DNA from 4 places in the Streptomyces sp. NPDC042002 genome. Region 4 is predicted to be linked to each of the others. Evidence: riboswitches for the same ligand, from Rfam matches in the RefSeq annotation. Region 4 holds a riboswitch; each other region holds the start of a gene.
The links. Region 4 has a riboswitch for cyclic di-AMP ahead of ACZ6KY_RS40960 (M23 family metallopeptidase). Riboswitches for the same ligand answer to the same signal wherever they lie in the genome.
Positions count from the first base shown of each region.

Region 1: it holds a riboswitch for cyclic di-AMP, as region 4 does, so the genes downstream of both, ACZ6KY_RS09925 (M23 family metallopeptidase) here and ACZ6KY_RS40960 (M23 family metallopeptidase) in region 4, are expected to answer to the same signal.
Region 2: it holds a riboswitch for cyclic di-AMP, as region 4 does, so the genes downstream of both, ACZ6KY_RS31915 (transglycosylase family protein) here and ACZ6KY_RS40960 (M23 family metallopeptidase) in region 4, are expected to answer to the same signal.
Region 3: it holds a riboswitch for cyclic di-AMP, as region 4 does, so the genes downstream of both, ACZ6KY_RS12165 (M23 family metallopeptidase) here and ACZ6KY_RS40960 (M23 family metallopeptidase) in region 4, are expected to answer to the same signal.

Region 1 covers NZ_JBVJCT010000004.1:509,301-512,703, forward strand. The annotation lists gene ACZ6KY_RS09915 (DUF6126 family protein) at 1-76, shown strand, start outside; gene ACZ6KY_RS09920 (tyrosine-protein phosphatase) at 136-933, opposite strand; cyclic di-AMP (ydaO/yuaA leader) riboswitch at 1,565-1,724, shown strand; gene ACZ6KY_RS09925 (M23 family metallopeptidase) at 1,727-2,620, shown strand; gene ACZ6KY_RS09930 (SGNH/GDSL hydrolase family protein) at 2,989-3,403, shown strand, end outside.
Region 2 covers NZ_JBVJCT010000030.1:92,974-96,376, forward strand. The annotation lists gene ACZ6KY_RS31910 (transglycosylase family protein) at 197-1,153, shown strand; cyclic di-AMP (ydaO/yuaA leader) riboswitch at 1,337-1,530, shown strand; gene ACZ6KY_RS31915 (transglycosylase family protein) at 1,535-2,245, shown strand; gene eno (phosphopyruvate hydratase) at 2,613-3,403, shown strand, end outside.
Region 3 covers NZ_JBVJCT010000006.1:125,521-128,923, reverse strand. The annotation lists gene ACZ6KY_RS12175 (HPr family phosphocarrier protein) at 1-194, shown strand, start outside; gene ACZ6KY_RS12170 (GntR family transcriptional regulator) at 420-1,112, opposite strand; gene ACZ6KY_RS12165 (M23 family metallopeptidase) at 1,309-2,073, opposite strand; cyclic di-AMP (ydaO/yuaA leader) riboswitch at 2,086-2,246, opposite strand; gene ACZ6KY_RS12160 (M16 family metallopeptidase) at 2,463-3,403, opposite strand, start outside.
Region 4 covers NZ_JBVJCT010000064.1:339-3,741, forward strand. The annotation lists tRNA gene ACZ6KY_RS40950 (tRNA-Met) at 1-63, shown strand, start outside; gene ACZ6KY_RS40955 (PP2C family protein-serine/threonine phosphatase) at 231-1,421, shown strand; cyclic di-AMP (ydaO/yuaA leader) riboswitch at 1,727-1,884, shown strand; gene ACZ6KY_RS40960 (M23 family metallopeptidase) at 1,896-2,909, shown strand; gene ACZ6KY_RS40965 (aldo/keto reductase) at 3,057-3,403, shown strand, end outside.

The sequences.
Region 1 (3,403 bases), on a different contig from region 4:
CATCTACGTCGCCGTCGGCCACCTCTTCGCGGCCTTCGTCTACCTGCTCTTCACGCTGGGTGCGCAGAACCAGTAGCACCCGTAGCACCAGTGGAGCCAGTCGAACCAGGGGAAACCGCGGCCCGGGCGAGCGGCTCAGTCCAGCAGCCGCTCGCGCAGGCGCTCCCGCAGCTCAGGCGTCATCCCCAGTCCCCGCTCCAGGTAGACGTCGACGCTGCCCCACGTCTCCTCGATCGTCTCGAACGCGGCCGTCAGGTACTCGGCGCGCGCGTCGAACAGGGGGCTGAGCAGTTCCATGACCTCGGGGGAGTACGCGGCGGCCGAGGTGTTGTTGCGGCGCACCTTGTAGCGGCGGTGCGCGGCGTTCGACTCCAGGTAGTCGGCCACGATCGCCTCGCGCTCGACGCCGAGGGCGAGCAGGGTGATCGCGATGGACAGTCCGGCGCGGTCCTTGCCGGCCGCGCAGTGCATCAGCGCGGGCACACTGTCCTCGGCCAGCGCGTGCAGCACCTGGGAGTGTTCGGCCGTGCGCTCCTTGATGATCGTGCGATACGAGTTGATCATCCGGTTCGCGGCCTTGCCGTCGCCGAGGATCGCGCGCAGCTGGTCGAGATCGCCGTCGCGGACCATCTTCCAGAACTCGCCGCCGTCCGCCGGGTCGGTCAGCGGAAGGTTCACGTTCCGTACGCCCGGCAGTTCGACGTCCGGGCCCTCCAGCTTCTGGTCCGCGGCATTGCGGAAGTCGAAGATCGTGTGGAGTCCCAGAGAGGAGAGGAACGCGGCGTCGTCCTCCGTGGCGTGAGCGAGGTGGCCGCTGCGGAACAGGTGCCCGTAGCGCACTCGTCGGCCGTCCGCGGCGGGCAGACCGCCCACGTCGCGGAAGTTGCGCACTCCGCCGAGCTCGGGCTCGGTCGACGGGACCTGCTGCGTCACGGGGGCTCCTCCCATTCGGCCGCCGGCGTCGCCGGGCTGGACTCGGCGTCGCTCGTCGGCAGTTGTTCCGGCTCGCGCTCTCGACGATACGACATGGGTTCCTCAGGCAATGAGTTGTCCACAGGCGTCGCCTTCCGGACAGGACCCCTTTGATGATGTTGCTCCATGGGTACGTCCGTTCGAATGCATCGAAGGGTCGGTCACCTCTTCCTGCTGTGCGGACTCGACGGGATGAATCGGAACGAGATGGGGCATTGCCGCATACCGTTTCGTGTGCCGGAATGCGCGGAGGTCCGGATGTGACGGATATCCGTTCGCGTCATATCTGGCTGTTCTGTCCGGATTGGCGCCTTCGTTATAACTGGCCCTGGAATAAGGCACCCTGAGTCGAGTCGCGTGAGGAGCGTCATATTCGTGACGATGCGTTGCTGTCCTCACTTCCCAACCGGCCCGCGTTTCCTGGCGCGTTGAGGGGCCCGAAAGATCGTCATTCCACAGAGGGTGACGGCAATTCCCGCATGGATCAAGAAAGATGAGCGCACGGAAAGCGCACGTAGTTGTCGACGCGCTCTCATCTCGCTTACGTTCTGCCTCAATCCGGACGGACGCCCAATCCTGCCGCCGCCCGGAATCCGCACACTCACCCGTACACGGCAGGAGCGGGGGACCCACAGGTTCCGTGCCTGGTCCGGTCTCCGGAACAGGCTAGGGGTACAGCCGCGCAGCAGCGTGGCCGGGCATCTCCAGCCCGCACCCGACAGCTCACCCCGCAGGCGCCGGAGAGGAAATCGTCATGCCCGCGAAGGGTAAGCACCGCCGTCCCAAGTCCCTCCGTTTCACCCGCTCGATCGCCGTGGCCGGAACCGGTGGCGCCGCACTCGCGCTGCCTCTGATGGGAGCCACGGGCGCCCACGCCGCGACCCCGGCCACCGCCGTGGCGCAGCATGTCGAGAAGGCCGCGACCGCCGCTCCCGCCGCCGAGAAGACCGCCACGACGAAGACGTACGCGGTGAGGTCCGGCGACTACCTCTCGAAGATCGCCGACGAGCAGAACGTCAGCGGTGGCTGGAAGAAGATCTACTCCGACAACCGCTCCGCCATCGGCGGCGACCCGTCGCTGATCCACCCCGGTCTGAAGCTGTCGCTCGGCAAGAAGGCCGCCTTCGCCGGCGGCGCCCACTCGGCCACCCGCACGACGACCTCGGCGCCGAAGACCGACCAGGCGACCCCGGCCACCGAGTCGGCCGCCCCCGACACCGCTTCCGCCGACAACGGTTCCGGCTACACCCTGCCGGTCCAGGGCGGCACCATAGGCACCGGCTACAAGGTGGCGGGCAGCATGTGGTCCAGCGGCTACCACACGGGCGTGGACTTCGTGGTCCCGACCGGCACCACGATCAAGTCCATCGCCGCGGGCACCGTCGTCTCCGCCGGCTGGGGCGGCGCCTACGGCAACCAGGTCGTCATCCAGCACGCCGACGGCAAGTACTCCCAGTACGCCCACATGTCGTCCCTGTCCGTCTCGGCGGGGCAGACCGTGACCGAGGGCCAGCAGATCGGCCTCTCCGGCGCGACCGGCAACGTCACCGGACCGCACATGCACTTCGAGATCCGCACCACGCCGGACTACGGCTCCGACGTCGACCCGGTCGCGTACCTGCGCTCGCACGGTGTCGCCGTCGGCTGACCCGTCGCCCTGAGTTCCAGGCGCTTGCCCCGCTCCTGACCTGACGGCAGGAGCGCCGCCGAAGGCCGGACCCCATGATCCTCGGGGTCCGGCCTCCGGTGTTTTCCGTCACGGGGCGCGTGTACCAGGAAAGTATCCGTCGTCGAGCAATGCGCGCGACCGCGCCGAGCGATTCCCCCGTGACGTTCCGGCCGCTGAGTGATCGATGCTTCAACGTCCCTGATATGAGCCTTATTCCAGAGTTGACCAACGCTTGGCGAGTGGCTTATCTCACCGCCCGTCAACCCTTCCCTACGGTCGCGTAGCTCACATCGAAAGGTGAATCATGGGTCGATGTGGCAGACGATTCGAAGAGTGACGACAGATCAGTGATCGGGTCGTACGTGGCGGTGGGGGACAGCTTCACCGAAGGCGTCGGCGACCCTGGGCCCGACGGGGCGTTCGTCGGCTGGGCCGACCGGTTCGCGGTACTTCTCGCCGACCGGCGACCCGAAGGCGATTTCAACTACACCAATCTCGCCGTGCGCGGCAAACTGCTCGACCAGATCGTCGAGACCCAGCTCCTGAAGGCCAAGGAGCTCGGCCCGGACCTGGTCTCGTTCAGCGCGGGCGGCAACGACATCATCCGCCCCGGCACCGACCCCGACGAGGTCGCGGAGCGCTTCGAGCGCGCGATAGCCGACCTCACCTCCGCCGTCGGCGCCGTCATGGTGACCACCGGCTTCGACACCCGTGGCGTTCCCGTGCTCAAGCATCTGCGCGGCAAGATCGCCACCTACAACG
Region 2 (3,403 bases), on a different contig from region 4:
GAATACCGGAAAGGGCACCCTTCCGGCTACCGGAACATGACGCTCCATCAAATCTGTGATCTTCACGTGATCTGTACTGCATCGACTTGTGACAAGTGATCGAGTGCGGCTACCTTCACCCATCAACGCGGCGGCTCCGCTTCAGCACTTCGCAGGAGCCGCGGTGGTCCCCCGCTGTCACGCGAAAGGCTTCCGCATGCTCTCCGGGAACGGCCGTCACCGTCGCCCTCGTCAGGCCCCAGCCCTCGTCGTCGCCGCGGGGGTGACCGGATCGGCCATCGTCATCCCGTTGCTCGCCGCGTCGGGTGCGAGCGCGGCCGACGGGACCACCTGGGACCGGGTGGCGCAGTGCGAGAGTGGCGGCGCGTGGAGCGCCGACCAGGGCAACGGGTACTACGGCGGGCTCCAGCTCGACCAGGCGGACTGGGAGGCGTACGGCGGTCTCGAGTACGCCCCGAGGGCCGACCAGGCCAGCCGCTCGCAGCAGATAGCCGTCGCCGAGAAGCTGCTCGACGACCGGGGCCTCGCGGCCTGGCCGACCTGCGGACCGCTCTCCGGGCTCAGTGAGGGTTCGGCCGGGGTCCAGGTCGACACGGGCGTGGCCGACGGCTCGTCGAGCGCCGGGAGTGACGCTGGTTCGTACAGCTCATCCGGTTTGTCTACTTCGCCCAGCTCATCCCCTTTGTCGAACCTGGCCGGTTCGAGCGATTCGGCCGACTCCTCGGGCGCGACCGACAGCACCGCGAAGCCTGACGCCTCGCCGAGCCCCAGCGCTTCGAGCCGAGCGACCGACAAGAGTGACGAGTCGGGCAAGTCCGGACAGAAGGGCGCCTCTTCGAACGCCTCCGACACCGCGAGTGCGGGCACCGGCCGCCATCGTGGCGGAGACGCCACGGGGAGCGCGACCGGCAGCCCTGCCGACAGCGCCACGGGGCGGCACGCGTCGAGCACCCCGGGCCCCTCGGTGACCCCGAGCGACAGCGTCGACAACTCGTACGTCAGCACGAACCTCTGGAACGTTTCCGACGTCCTCGGCCTCGAAGGCGGATGGGGTGGCCAGTCCGCCGCGGACAGCGGGGCGACCGACGCCGGTCCCGGCCTCATCGTCCCCGGTCGGAGCATTGCCGTCACCGCCGAAACGGTGCAGAACTAGCGGGAGTTCACGTCACGGTTCGCTGTGGAATGTCCGGTTTGGTGCAACTGAGAGATGGGTCTCAGAAGCCCTGATCGTCTTTGATATTCCGCCGATCGACTGCTTACGGTCGTGACCGCTCGCCACAGCGGGCCCCGACGGTCACAACGCCGAATCCTGCCAGCGGCCGTACGGGAACAGTCGTCGCGTCATGCGCCGTAGGCAGGAGCGGGGGACCCAAGGTAGGCGCCGGGACCGGGAGTTGAGAGACACCCGGGAACGGCTTGGGGTTAAGTCGCGTGTCGGACGTCCTGGAGACGGGACCGACGGCACGCGGCCGGGCAACTCAACCGGCCCGAACCCGACAGCTCACCTCGCAGGCGTCGGTGAGGGGATCACTCCATGCTGTTTTCCAGCAAGGGCAAGCACCGTCGTCCGAACAAGGCCACCCGCGTCGCCGCGCTCGCCGGTGTCACCGGTGTCGCCATCGCCGCCCCGCTGATGGTGGCCGGCAACGCCTCCGCCGCCACCGCCTCCGAGTGGGACGCCGTCGCCCAGTGCGAGGCCGGCGGCAACTGGTCGATCAACACCGGCAACGGCTACTACGGCGGCCTGCAGTTCTCCGCCTCCACCTGGGCCGCGTACGGCGGCACCGCCTACGCCTCCACCGCCGACCAGGCCTCGAAGTCGCAGCAGATCACCATCGGTGAGAAGGTCCTCGCCGCGCAGGGCAAGGGCGCCTGGCCGACCTGCGGCACCGGCCTGTCGAGCGCCGCGTACAGCGGTGGCACCTCGACCCCGTCGACCCCGTCGACCTCCTCCGGATCCTCCTCGTCGAGCGGCTCGCAGAGCGCCACCACCACCCGTACGACGGATCAGGCCGCCTCGCGTTCCGCGGAGCGCCCCGCCGCCCAGAAGACCGTCACCACCCCGACCGGCAAGAAGGTCAAGAAGGGTGACGGCGAGTACAAGGTCGTCAAGGGCGACACCCTCAGCTCGATCGCTGAGAAGAAGCACGTCAAGGGCGGCTGGCAGAAGCTGTTCAAGCTGAACAAGGACATCGTCGCCGACGCCGACTTCATCTACCCGGGCCAGCAGCTGCACCTCGGCTGAGCGCGGCCGCACGCCGGCCCGACGGGGTCGCCTTCGGCGGAGGGCGACCGTGGTCCCGGCCGTGCGCGGCATCGCCCCAGATGCCCCGGCTGAATGACAGCTCATGATGGCTCCCTCGCAGGCCGGGCCTCCACTCCGGAGGCCCGCCGAGGGCCCCCGTCCCCACGGGCTCCCCGCTCCGGTGCGTGTTCCCCCGCACGCACCGGAGCGGGGTTTTTCATTTCTTTTTTTGTTCCGTTCAGGAACAATATGTACTCTCACTTCTGCTCAAGGGGTGGTCGATCGGCTGGCCGATCCCCTCGGGCCGGATAGGCTCATCCCGCGGGGCTGCCAAGCCCCGCATACCCGCGTCACATCCCAGAAGGAGATGCTCGTGCCGTCCATCGACGTCGTCGTAGCCCGGGAAATCCTGGACTCCCGAGGCAACCCCACGGTCGAGGTCGAGGTCGGCCTCGACGACGGCAGCACGGGTCGTGCCGCCGTTCCGTCCGGCGCCTCCACCGGAGCGTTCGAGGCCATCGAGCTTCGCGACGGCGACCCCAACCGCTACCAGGGCAAGGGTGTCGAGAAGGCCGTCCTCGCCGTCATCGAGCAGATCGGCCCGGAGCTCGTCGGCTACGACGCCACCGAGCAGCGCCTGATCGACCAGGCGATGTTCGACCTGGACGCCACCGACAACAAGGGCTCGCTCGGCGCCAACGCCATCCTCGGCGTCTCGCTCGCCGTCGCGCACGCCGCTTCCGAGGCGTCCGACCTGCCGCTCTTCCGCTACCTGGGCGGCCCGAACGCGCACCTGCTGCCCGTTCCGATGATGAACATCCTGAACGGCGGGTCGCACGCCGACTCGAACGTGGACATCCAGGAGTTCATGATCGCCCCGATCGGCGCGGAGTCCTTCTCCGAGGCCCTGCGCTGGGGCACCGAGGTCTACCACACCCTCAAGTCCGTCCTGAAGTCCAAGGGCCTGTCCACCGGCCTCGGCGACGAGGGCGGCTTCGCCCCGAACCTGGACTCCAACCGCGCCGCGCTCGACCTCATCCTCGAGGCCATCAAGCAGGCCGGTTACGTCCCCGGCGAGCAGGTCGCGCTCGCGCTCGACGTCGCCGCGTCCGAGTTCTACAAGGACGGCAAGTACGAGTTCGAGGGCAAGTCCCGCTC
Region 3 (3,403 bases), on a different contig from region 4:
GCATCCCCGTGACGATCGCCAAGTCCGACGGCAACCCCGTCAACGCGGCCTCCATGCTCGCGGTCCTCGGCCTGGGCGCCCAGGGCGGCGAGGAGATCGTCCTCGCGTCGGACTCCGAGGGCGCGGACGCCGCTCTCGACCGTCTGGCGAAGCTGATCGCCGAGGGACTCGACGAGCTCCCCGAGACCGTCTGAGCCCACGAGGCACCCAGGACACACGCGGCTGGGCCGCGCCGCCCTTCCCCCGGGTGGCGCGGCCCAGCCGTTTTCCGTACTCCGCTCAGGAATTCTCCCGGTGACACGCGGGGCCCTCGTGCCGTGGTCCCGGGAATAGCGCGCGCCGAAATTCCGGACACGCGAATAAAAGGGCATCAGAAATGAGGCCCTGCCGAATATCCCTCTTTGTATACGGCGCCCGTGTTAATGACGCAGGCCCGTCATGTTTACGGGATGTTGCGAACTTCTCACACGGTCCGGCCGCTCGCCGCCGGGAAATCGGAGCCGGTGCACGGCCGTCGCGCGCTCGGTGTGCAGCGCCGTGATCGCGCGGGCCCGCTCGCCGTCGCCGCGGGCGACCGCGTCCACGATGCCGCCGTGCTCGGCCCAGGACTCCGCGGGGTTGGCCGGCGCCTCCACCGAGTACATCCAGGCGATCTTGTGCCGCAGCTGGGCGAGCGTGGAGGTCAGCGCGGGACTGCCGGACGCCTGTGCGAGCGTCTCGTGGAACCAGCCGCCCAGCGAGCGCAGATCCTCGCTGTGGCCCCTCCTGGAACGCTCCTGGCCCAGCCTGACCAGGCCTCGCAGCACCTTGAGGTGGGCCTCCGTACGCCGTTGGGCGGCCCGCGCGGCGCCCAGCGGTTCCAGCAGCATGCGCATCTCCAGGAGGTCCGCGGCCTCCTGCTCGGTGGGTTCCGCGACGCACGCGCCCGCGTGCCGGCGGGTGACCACGAAGCCCTCGGCCTCCAGGGTGCGCAGCGCCTCGCGCACGGGGACGCGCGAGACGCCGTAGCGCCGCGCGAGCAGTTCCTCGGTGAGCCGGCCGCCGCGCTCGTAGACACCCGCGACGATGTCGTCACGGATCGCCGTGCATACCGAGTGCGCCGGAATACGCATGACCGACCTCCGCTTTAATCCCCGCGAAACGCCATCGATTGACGCTTGTTCAGTGACTCTATTGCAGGAAGCCTGAATTTCCGATGGCGGGCCTGAATCCATGGATATTTTTTGGACAGACGGCCTCCGGAAACGATGATGCCCCGGCTCGGTGAGCCGGGGCATCGAAAGCGGTGAAGAAGCCGCGAAGCGGTCGTCAGACGTTGACTCCGTGCGAGCGCAGGTACGCGACCGGGTCGATGTCCGAGCCGTACTCCGCGGTCGTACGGGCCTCGAAGTGGAGGTGCGGTCCGGTGGTGTTGCCGGTGTCCCCGGAGAGGCCGATCTGCTGCCCCGGAGTGACCGCCTGCCCCACCGACACCCCGATGGACGACAGGTGGCCGTACATGGTGTACGTGCCGTCGTGCATCTTGATCACGACTTGATTGCCGTAGGCGCCGCCCCAGCCGGTCGTGACGACGGTGCCGGAGCCGACGGTGTGGACCGAGGTGCCGTACGCGGCGTGGAAGTCGACGCCGGTGTGGCTGCCCGAGGACCAGAGGCTGCTGCTGGCCTGGTAGCCGGTGGAGATGTACGAACCGGTGATCGGGATGACGAACGTGTTCAGGCGCTTGCGCTCGGCCTCACGGGCGGCGCGCTCCTTGGCCTCGCGGGCCTTCGCGGCCTGCTCCGCGGCGTGCTTGCGCGCGGTCTGCTCGGCCTGCTTCCGCGCGGCGGCCTCGTCGGCGGCGCGCTGCTGCGCGAAGGCCTGGGCGTCGATCTGGTCGGCGACCGAGTCGCCGAGCGTGACGGCCTGGGTCAGCCCGGTCTGCTCGACGGAGGATTCCGCGGCGAACGCGGGGGCGGCCAGGGTTCCGATCACACCGGTGGTGGTGAGCGCCGCGACCCCGACGGCGGTCTTGGTCGTGCTGTGCACGCGGCTCTGACGACGATGCTTGCCGGTGCCACAAGAGAACGCCATGTAGGGGCTGATCCTTTCCTTCCCTCTCGCCTACCGGGTTAGCTGACGGGTTCGGAGCAGGAAGGTCTCCTACGGACCCCCTCCGGGGAGGGCGTCCGATTCACCCCAGGGACTACGTGTGGGTCCCCGGCTCCCCTGACTCGCGCCATAGGGGGACTCGGCGATGACTGTCCGGTGCCGCGGGCGCGGCGCACTGCGTGACGAACAGCCGGACCGACGCTAAACGCGGCATCATTCGAACAACAAACAGATCACGATTTTTGTAACGCATCCCACAGAGCAGAAGGGCAACTCCCGCACGAATGCGGACATCTTGGGGGCGGGGTCCGGGAAAAGAGAAGGCCCTGGCGACTCTTCAGTCATCAGGGCCCTCTTCGGTCGCACGGGCTCTACTCGGCGGCCACCACGCTGACTTCACCGATTCCGAGGGCCCTGACCGGCTCCTCGATCTGTGCCGCGTCGCCCACCAGGACGGTCACCAGACGGTCCATCGGGAACGCGCTCACGGCGGCCGCGGTGGCCTCCACGGTGCCGGTGGCGGCCAGTTGCTGATAGAGCGTCGCCTGATAGTCGTCCGGCAGGTGCTGCTCGACCTGGTCCGCGAGCGTGCTCGCGACGGCCGCCGCCGTCTCGAACTTGAGGGGCGCGACACCCACCAGGTTCTGCACGGCGACATCGCGCTCCGTGTCGGTCAGCCCTTCGGCCGCGAGGGTGCGCAGCACCTTCCACAGGTCGTCGAGCGCCGGACCCGTGTTCGGGGTGTCCACCGAGCCGCTGATGGCGAGCATCGCGACGCCCGTGCCGTCCGGCGCGGAGCGCAGGACCTGGCCGAACGCCCGTACGCCGTAGGTGTAGCCCTTCTCCTCGCGCAGGACGCGGTCCAGGCGCGAGGTGAGGGTGCCGCCGAGGCAGTAGGTGCCGAGCACCTGGGCGGGCCACACGCGGTCGTGCCGGTCGGCGCCGACCCGGCCGATGAGCAGCTGGGTCTGGACGGCCCCGGGGCGGTCGACGATGATCACGCGGCCGGTGTCGTCGGCGCTCACCGGCGGCACGGGGCGCGGCTCGGCGGACGAACCCGTCCAGGAGCCGAGCGTGTCGCCGAGCAGCTCGTCGAGGTCGACACCGGTCAGGTCGCCGACGACGACCGCGGTGGCCGTGGCCGGGCGTACGTGCTTCTCGTAGAAGGCGCGTACGGCCGCCGAGTCGATGTTCTGGACGGTCTCCTCGGTGCCCTGGCGCGGACGCGACATACGCGCGCTCGCCGGGAACAGCTCCTTGGAGAGCTCCTTGGCGGCACGACGGGCGGGGTTGGCCGTCTCGTGCGGGATCT
Region 4 (3,403 bases):
GCAGCTCGGTAGCTCGCTGGGCTCATAACCCAGAGGTCGCAGGTTCAAATCCTGTCCCCGCTACTCAAGGCCAAGGGCCGGAACTCGGATTCACGAGTTCCGGCCCTTGGTGTTTCCCCCGGCCCGGTTCTCCGGGCCGGATATCCCCCGGTCCCTCCGGGCGATCGGCGCCGTCCCCCGGTCGGGCCACACCGGTCGCCCGCCGCCCGCGCTCCGGGTCTTCTGGACGGGTGGGGCAGCCAGGAGGTGAGCAGCGAGCCGGAGAACTCCCTGACCGGGCGGACGGGCGGTCGCCCGGTGCCCGCGGGCTCGGGAGTGCCGCACTGCCCGGTCCGGCGGCAGCGGTTCCCCGCAGGATCTCCGTCGCGCGCGCCTTCGTCAGGACCCTGCCCGCGCTGCTCGTCGTCGCCGGGATCTTCTACGACTACTTCACCCCGGGGGACTACACCGCGGCCCCCTTCTTCACGGCCGCGCCCCTGGTCGCCGCGCCCCTCTACTCGCTGCGCGGCACGGTTCTCACCGGCGTCCTCGCCGTCGCCGCGGTGCTCGTGGTCCACTGCGTGCTCGGCATCGTCCTGCATGTCGACGCGGTCACCGAAACGGCCACCGTGGCGACGGCCGCCGTCCTCGCCGTCCTCATCAACATCCTGGTCCGGCGCGGCGACGAACGGCTCGCCTCCGTCCGGGAGATCGCCGAGTTCGCGCAGCGCGCCGTGCTGCCCGAGCCTGCGGCGCGGATCGACGGCCTCGATGTCGCGGCCCGGTACGAGGCGGCGCAGGAGGACGCGTTCATCGGCGGGGACCTGTACGCGGTGCAGGACTCCCCGTACGGCGTGCGGCTCGTCGTCGGGGACGTACGGGGGAAGGGGATGACCGCCGTGGCCGCCGTCGCCGTGGTGGTCGGCGCGTTCCGGGAGGCCGCGGAGCAGGAGGCGACCCTGGAGGGGGTCGCCCGGCGCCTGGAGCGGGCGCTGACGCGCCCGGGCACCCTGCACGAGAGCCCTGACGCGTTCGAGGAGTTCACCACCGCCGTCCTCGTGGAGATCCCGCACGACGAGGACGTCGTCCGCATCGTCAACCGAGGCCATCCGCCGCCCCTGCTCCTGCATCCCGACGGCACGCTCGTCACCCTCGCCGCCGAGCCCTTCGCGCTGCCGCTCGGGATGGGCGAGCTGGGAACCTGGCCCGACCGGGCGGTCGAGGACCGCTTCCCGCGCGGGTCGATGCTGCTTCTGTACACGGACGGGCTGTCCGAGGCCCGCGATGCGCGCGGGACGTTCTACGATCCGGCCGCGTGGCTGGCCGGACAGGTCTTTTCCGGTCCCGACGCGCTGCTGGTCGCCCTCTCCGAGGCTGTCCGCCGGCATACCGGCGGTGCTTTGACGGACGACATGGCGCTGCTCGCCGTCCGGCGCTTTTGACGCGTGCTCGGTGACGTGATTTCCGCGCGGTCAGGGAAGCCTTTCGCGCACAACGCGCACGGCCTTTTCGGGCATGGTCACGAGCGGTGATCGGACAGTGTCCCTCCGCATGGCAACTGATGTACCGTCAAGCGAATCCGTGTCGACGAGGTTTGGCCAACTCGCCCGTTTTTCATCGCTCATGACCCCAAAGTCCTGGCCAGAAGCCGTTAATGATCAGTCCGAACAGCTTGGAATTCGGTGCCTGAATCTATTAACGTTCGATAACGCAGCGCGGCCGTTACAGCCGTCACAAGAGGTGGCTCCGTGCGCACGCGCCGAATCCCGCGAGGGAACCGGGGAACCATCAACTTGGGGTGAATCGAGCGTATTCCGCTGTGGAAACACGGTGGCCGTACGCGCGTAGGAGACCTTCCTGCTCCGAACCCGTCAGCTAACCCGGTAGGCGGCAAGGAAGGAAAGGAGTGCGCCCACGTGGCGTCCAACCGGCCCGCTCAGCCAACCTCGTTCACGCCGAATGACACGCATACCTTCGGCTATGGCAAGGACGAGGGACCCTGGGAGGAGTGGAACCCCACCGAGGATTCCGTTCCCCCGGTCCGCGGCCGGCACCGCACGGGCAAGCAGCGCGGCGGAGGACTCGCCCGCAGCTCCACGGTTCTCGGCGTCGGTGTCATAGCCGCCGTCGGCGGGGGCGGTATCGCCAGCGCCGCGCCGGGCAACGCGCCCGTCTCGATCTCGCTGCCCGACCTGTCGTCGGTCACCCACTCCGCCGAGGCCCTGATATCGCACGGCGGATCCAGCACCCCCAAGGGCTCCACGACTCCGCTCACCAGCGTCGGCCTGACCAGCGCCGACACGGCCCAGGGCGCCACGGACGCCGGCGAGGCGCTGCGCGCCCGCATCATGCAGCAGGCCCAGTCGCAGCAGGCCCACGCCGACAGCACCACGCAGCAGGCCGCCCTGACCGCCGCCGTGAAGAAGAACGCGGACGTGGCCGAGGCCAAGACCGACGCGGCGAAGAAGAAGGCGGAGGAGGCGGCCAAGGCGAAGGCCGAGACCGAGCGCCTCGCCCAGCTCGCCAAGAGCTACACGCTGCCGACCTCGTCGTACACCCTGACCTCCCGCTTCGGTGAGGCCGGTGCCCTGTGGTCCTCCGGCTACCACACGGGACTCGACTTCGCGGCGCCGACCGGCACGCTCATCAAGGCGATCCACAACGGCACCATCACCCAGGCCGGCTGGGCGGGCTCGTACGGCTACCGCACGGTCCTCACCCTCGACGACGGTACGGAACTCTGGTTCTGCCACCAGTCGTCGATCAGCGTCAGCGTGGGCCAGAAGGTCGCCACGGGTGAAGTCATCGGGCGCGTGGGCGCGACGGGCAACGTCACCGGGCCGCACCTGCACCTCGAAGTGCACCCCGGCGGCGCAGCCACCCCCATCGACCCGATGCCGTGGCTGCAGAGCAAGGGCCTCAACCCCTGATCCCCTGATCTCCGGCGGTCCTGACGTCACCCCCCCCGACGTCAGGGCCGCCGGTCAGGCAGGTGCGGTCGGCCCTGGTGCGCCGCACCGGCCCCGTCCGGGACGAGTGCGGAATACCTGCGTCCGGGAGGGGTGTTGATCCCGTACATGACTTCTCTTCGCAAGCTCGGTTCGTCCGACCTCGAGGTCTTCCCGCTCTCCCTCGGCGGCAACGTCTTCGGCTGGACGGCCGACGAGACCCGGTCCTTCGCCGTGCTCGACGCCTACGCGGCCGCCGGCGGCAACTTCCTCGACACGGCCGACTCCTACTCGGCGTGGATCGAGGGCAACGAGGGCGGCGAGTCCGAGACCATCATCGGCAAGTGGCTGAAGAGCCGTGGCAACCGCGCGGACATCGTCGTCGCCACCAAGGTCAGCCAGCACCCCGCGTACCCGGGGCTGTCCGGCGCCAACATCAAGGCCGCGGCCGACGCGTCGCTGCGCCGCCTGGGCAC